DNA from 2 places in the Leptospira perdikensis genome. Region 1 is predicted to be linked to the other one. Evidence: riboswitches for the same ligand, from Rfam matches in the RefSeq annotation. Region 1 holds a riboswitch; the other holds the start of a gene.
The links. A riboswitch is a leader RNA that binds a small molecule or an ion and turns the genes downstream of it on or off. The one in region 1 is predicted to bind cobalamin.
Positions count from the first base shown of each region.

Region 1 (3,163 bases):
GAATCCATCACCGCCACCTAACAAAAATCCACTTCCTGTAGATGTAAACAATTCAGTTAAGGTAAATGGTTTAGTGGCCATATTATAAAGAACAGGCCGAAGACCACCAAATCCGGGCCAAGAAGAAATTTTATTACTATCGGCTACAGATGAATTAAAGCCACTTAGATCAAATCCACAATAGTTGGTTCCATCGTAGGAAACTTGAACTACCATTGGATCAAAGGCATATCGATCACTAGTTTCTGAAACTCTAAAAGGATTTTCATATACTATAAAATCAATTCCAGTAACGTTCTTTACTGTCTTTCCTGCCCAGGATAAAATAATGGTTGCTCCAGCTCCCGTTAAATTTAATGCATAAACATCCAAAGATCCTGAAAACTCTCCACCACCACAAATACCATTGATTGCTTTAGATGAGTTATTGAATCCACTCACGCTGGAATTAGCAGAGACAACTGTATTTGCAATAGGGATAGTAGTTGGTAAAGTTGTTGGTGGGCATGGACCCACAGAAGAAGAATTTGCAAGCGGTAGTGCTAGTAATGGTAATATGAGGTCATTAGTTTTTTCTTTCTCAGAACATTGCAAAAAAGTCAAAGTGATTAAGAACAAGAATAGTTTTGATTTTGTTAGGAACTGACCCATGAATTGTCTCCTATTTGCCTTTATCCAAGAGAATAAAGGCAAAAATTTTAATATTAAAAAGTTTTAGTTAAGAAATTAAATGCAAATGATCCATTGCAACCTGCAGCTTTGGGATTTGTTGTATAAACTGTTCCCGATGCTTTTCTTGAAGTTAGATCTGTCTTAGTTTCAGCTAATGTTGGTTTGCCGTTAAATACATCACAAATTAAAATTTCATTTTCAGCAGTAATCGTCCATATCAAGGCCGAAATGTTTGCACTGTTTTTTGGTTTGTAATAAAGCACCCGATCTGTATTGCTAAATTCAACAATTTCTGCATTTACTCGATAGGTTGATGTTCCTGCACCATTTACATAATCAACGTACAAATATCCTGTTGTGGTTCCGAAATTGGATTGGATAGAAACGGTGTTGGAGCCAGGAGTACTACATGTTCCAGCAGAACAGCTAGCTTGAAAGTATGTACCTTTAATTTCAATTTGACCTGCTTCTTTTGCAGATGCCTCTGCTGTTTTCAATAACCCTAATACTAAATTATTGTCAGCTTCCGATTTGTCTACTTTGCCATTATCTGCACATGCAGTGATAAAAAGTGTAGATAACATCACGAGTGTTAGTTTAAGTGAGGTTTTCATTTAGATTCTCCTAAATCTTGATTTGAATTTAGGGGAACACGGACAGGAAATAGGTTTATCCAAGTCAAAAGACGAGAAATCTTAAAATCTATAGATAGATATGTAAGTAGTGTTTTTTCCATACGGGTGCCCCAAGTTTACCTTCGGGGCCCCTTTACAAAATCTGTTGTTGGAACAGAAATGTGTAAGTGTGCAAAGTTCCCAATCCACGAGAAAAAATTGCGGGGAAGATCTGGCTTATCATCTAACATAGTTTATGCTATGTTGTATGCATCACAGTTGCGGGTCAGCACAGGACTTTCACCTGTTTCCTCCCTAAAGGTAATGTCACAGTCCCAACCTCGATATTTTTTGTCAATACATTTAGTTTGTCTTTGTTTTGTCGGATAAGGTTTTTAGAAATGAAACAAGTAAATCAATTTCTGAATCACTAATGGACCGGTTCAGATTGTAAAGATTCATACGACGAACTGCCTCTTTGATTGTAGAAACACTACCGTCGTGAAAATAAGGTGCTGTTAATGTTACGTTTCGTAGAGGCGGAACCTTAAAGAAAAAATGATCAGTAGCGTTTCCCGTGAATTCAGACCTTCCTAAATCATTTGTATTGTAAGAGTGAGTCGTATCTAATTTTGCAAACTGAGATCCACCTAAGAGATTTTGACTGTGACAATTTGTACAACCCACATCTAAAAATATTTTTAATCCACTTAATTCATCAGTTTTTAATGCGAGAACGTTCGATTCTAAAAATTCATCGAACCTGGATTTTGATACTAGGGATCTTTCAAATGCCACAAGTCCTAATCGGATTGCATGGATACTCGGAGTCGGAGATTCAGGGAAAGCATTGGCAAAAAACGAATTATAACTGGAGTCATTTTGGATTCGTGTTAATAATTCTGTTTCTGAAGATAAAGACATCTCTAGCGGATTTACAAAGGGATCAATGGCCTGTTCATACAATGTATTTCTTCGACCATCCCAAAAAATTATCGGTAAAAAACCAACGTTGAGAATTGTGGGAGTATTTCGTTTTCCGAGTTGTCCAAATGTTCCTCTTGAGGTGGATTGCCTGTCCATACCTGCAGCATTACCATCGATCGGATGACAAGTGAGGCAAGATTGTACGTGATTAGAAGACAGTTTGTTATCTCTAAAAAGTTTGTTTCCCAAGCTAATTAATGCTTGGTTATCTGATTCTGCTCCAGGAGCTGAATTTGGTAATATACCTATCTTTTCTTTAGCACTCCTTTGTAAATCGGTGATGTAAGAGTAATTTGAAATCAAAGATAAAGTAATCCAATTCATTATAGGTGAGTCATTTTCTTTTACAGTATCAGTGTAATTACAGCTAGCAATAGTTAATTGAATTATGGAAAAAATGATTATATTTAATTGGAATTTTGAAAAAAAACGAAAGAAAGATGAGAACATAGAAACCAAACAAGGAAAGGTCCCTTAATTCAGCAATCCTATTTTTAGATTTGGTTTTATGAATTTGTGGAAAATTTTATAATGTTTTGACTTGGAGTGTTTATCGCAAACGTCCCAATTCACTATTGAGTATGAAAAGAGTTGGTTACCATTGCAATGGTTCCTGCAATTTCTCCAATTTTTTGACTCACTTGGTTTAAATCTTCTGAATTGTTAGCAAGTTCTTGCGCATTTCCTGACAAGGTATTGATTGTGTTCACCATATCTTCAGAAGCTTTTTTCTGCTCTCGACTTGAAAATTCAATAGTTTCCGCCATTTCTTGTAAACCGTTTAGTTCGTTTGTAACATTGACCAAACTATTGGTTTGAGTTGTCATTTCTGCTTTTAAGTGGTCTACACCAACTTGCATTCTTTTCGATTGTTCAACAATTTCCCTGAG
Region 1 is NZ_RQGA01000017.1:145,760-148,922, forward strand. It holds gene EHQ49_RS17400 (LIC_13355 family lipoprotein) at 1-651, opposite strand, end outside; gene EHQ49_RS17405 (hypothetical protein) at 705-1,286, opposite strand; cobalamin riboswitch at 1,493-1,645, opposite strand; gene EHQ49_RS17410 (cytochrome-c peroxidase) at 1,650-2,597, opposite strand; gene EHQ49_RS17415 (methyl-accepting chemotaxis protein) at 2,846-3,163, opposite strand, start outside.

Region 2 (3,163 bases), on a different contig from region 1:
CCTAACAAAAATGAACCACCAGTGTTGATAAAAAGGTCTTCATTTGAGAAAGGTTTTGTGGTCATATTGTAGTAAACAGGTCTTAATCCGCCGAAACGAGTCCAACTGTCCAGTAAGTTGACATTGCCACCCGAATAACTGGGATTAAAGCCACAATAATTGGTCCCATCGATCGAAACTTGGACAACGGAAGGATCCATGGCATAGGTATTACTATCATCAGAAATACGGAAACTATTGTCATAGACGACAAAATCTAAATCGGATACATTCTTTACAGTTTTACCACCCCAACTGAGTACGATAGTGGCTCCGGCTCCTGTAATGTCTAAGGCATAAACATCAAGAGAACCTGCCATTTCTCCAGCCCCACAAATCCCATTGACTGCTTTTTTCGGATCGGAAAAACCTGAGATGTTGGAACTAGCACTGACAACGGTTGTTGCAAGATAGATGTCTGTTGGAAGTGATGACTTTGGACAAACACTAGCATTTGATGCTGCATTCAGTAATGGTAATAAGGCAGCGAGATTTTCTTCTCCCGAACCAGATGCAGATTTTTTACAAAAAGAAAAGGAAACAAATAACATCAGAACTAAAAGACATAATGTTTTTGTTTGGAATCTTTTTTGCATCACATCTCCCAATTTCGGAAACGATTCCTTAAAGTCCAGTCCAAGTTGGAGTTTCCATTTTTTGAAAATAACTGTTAGGTCTAAAGACAATGATCCCCATCGTTTGAAATAGGGATCAGTTGATTTCTTCATCAAAAAAGATTATGTTTTTTTGTCGTATCTTGAGAATGCTGACGCACCGCAACCAGAACTACCAGGGTTGGTTCTAGTAGATGTATCTGTTTGGGCTTTGGCTGCATCGTATGTTTTTCCGAAAGCTACCGTACAAAGCCAATAAGAATTATCTTTTGCCGTATTTTTGAAAAAGAATACTTTGTTATATTTTCCTTTGTTGGTATCACCAGCAAAACATCCACCGTTGTTCTCAGGGTTTTGAGTGATGAAACTTCCTTCTGCATTGTTAAATTCAATAATGATATAACAGCTGGAGAAACCACCAAAGGCGGTACTGTCGTCTAGTTGTAATCCTTTAGAGCCATATTTTGCAGAGAATGTGGTTATAGTATCTAATGTAGTTGCATTTCCTGTAAAACTATTCCAAACACCATTCAAAGTAAAATCTTTACTAGACTCTGAAACTTGACCAGCTAACAATCCCATGATTAGATTGTTATTTGCATCTGTTTCAGATACTTGTTTTTCTGTGCTACAAGCGACTAGCGCGAGCAAAATCAACGAAAGGGCAGTAGTTTTGAGTGTTCTTTTCATAGAAGTCTCCTAAATAGTTAAAAATTCAGGGACCGTCGATTCAATGATAAACAAACTGTTGTTAGTACTTAGTGGATAAGTATCTAAAATACAATTTTAGTTCCTAATTGTTTCGGGTGCCCCGATGCCTTTGGGGCCCCTTATCCAAATGGAGGACATTTAGAATCAGTGTGTAAAGTTCCTTTGCCACGAGGTAGACTCTACGGGGAAGATCTGGCTCACCAAACTTTGGTTTGGATTACAGTTGCGGGTCAGCACAGGAATTTCACCTGTTTCCTCCCTAAAGGTAATTTCAACGTCTAAAGAACCAGGTTTTTTGTCAAATGTAAAGAACAGCCTTGTATTTTACAGAATATCATTACAATTTGATTTTTTTTTAAGATTCTAATCGCAGAGGGAAATTTACTCAGTGAATTTTGCAACCAACTGAGATCTATTTGTTCTAACGAAGTAGAGGGATTGTATGTTTTACGTTTTAGGTCGTCTGATAGGTTTTATTTTTATGTGGGCATTTGTAAAACCCATGCGCCAAATTTATGGAAGAAAAAAAGTGACTTTGGAAAATGACCACATCTTACGAGAGTTTAGTGGTAAATCTGTGATTCTAATTGCTAATCATATCAAACCGCGTAACAAATTCTTGCGATTGATTACTCTTCCTTATGATGCCTTTGTGATTCGCGGTGTATTAAAAAGATATGGAATTTATACAACAGCTCTTGCGAGTATTGATTCCGGTAAAAAACCCAAAGATAGTTTTCAGAAAGCAAAAAAACAAAAAATGGAACAACTCATCAAAGGGATTGTTACATCAATTGACCTAATTCCTGTGAACCGTAACGAATCAGACCCACGCACAATGAAAGAAATGAAACAACGAATTGCTAAAGGAAGTTTGGGTATTGGTATTTTTCCTGAGGGCACTTGGTTTCGAGGGTTTAGAAAATCGAGAAAACTCCATCCAGGTATGGCCGTACTCAGTAAACGTTATGGTTTACCTATCATTCCTATGTTTTTAGATGCGTATAATTTAAACAAACCCATTCGATTGTCCGTTGGTTATCCAATTCGGGAAGTTAAAGATGCTTCTGAAACAGTAAGTTTTGTACGAAGTGAACTCATCCGAATGAAAGACAAAGGAACTTCTGTAATACTTCCCCAAAAACCAGTGGAAGTTTTAGAAGATGAAAATGATGGGTTGGAAATTTCGCCAAGTATTAGTTAAGGTTAATTTTAATTTCAACGGTTTTGTAGAGTAATCATCACCTATTTTCCGTTAGGGTATTGTTTGCTAAGGAGTTTTTGGAAATAGGAAATCCCTTCTTCAATGGGATTTCCTGAACCTTTTCGTTTGCGAAGCATTCCTGTCATATCTAAAACAATAACTCCATACATCCAACTCCACATCATCCGGGCAATCGCAGGGTATTCATTTTTCGGATAGGGAATTTCGCCGGACTCAAATCCAATACGAACCGTTTCTAAAAAGAACCGATAACTTTTTGGTAATTGAGGGAAAGCTTTTCTATGTACACCACCGTAATCGGTCACAAACATAACTTTGTGTAACTCACGATTGTTACTAGCGAAGTTAAAGTAGGAACGTGCAATGGCGGCCAATTGTTGGAAGGCGGTACCAGATTCTGCCTCGGCACTTGCTTTTTTTAACATGGAGAGGAGTTCATCCTCACCTGATTTGATTAAGTCTTGGACAAGATCGATTTGGCTTTCGTAATAAGAATAGGGACTGGCAACACTGCAACCCAGACGGTTTGCAATCTTTCGCATGGAAAGACCTTCCAGCCCCTCCTCTTTTAAAA
Region 2 is NZ_RQGA01000013.1:63,963-67,125, reverse strand. It holds gene EHQ49_RS11235 (LIC_13355 family lipoprotein) at 1-635, opposite strand, end outside; gene EHQ49_RS11230 (hypothetical protein) at 777-1,343, opposite strand; cobalamin riboswitch at 1,531-1,662, opposite strand; gene EHQ49_RS11225 (lysophospholipid acyltransferase family protein) at 1,807-2,568, shown strand; gene EHQ49_RS11220 (TetR/AcrR family transcriptional regulator) at 2,610-3,163, opposite strand, start outside.
Region 2: another riboswitch for cobalamin. It lies ahead of EHQ49_RS11230 (hypothetical protein); the one in region 1 lies ahead of EHQ49_RS17405 (hypothetical protein).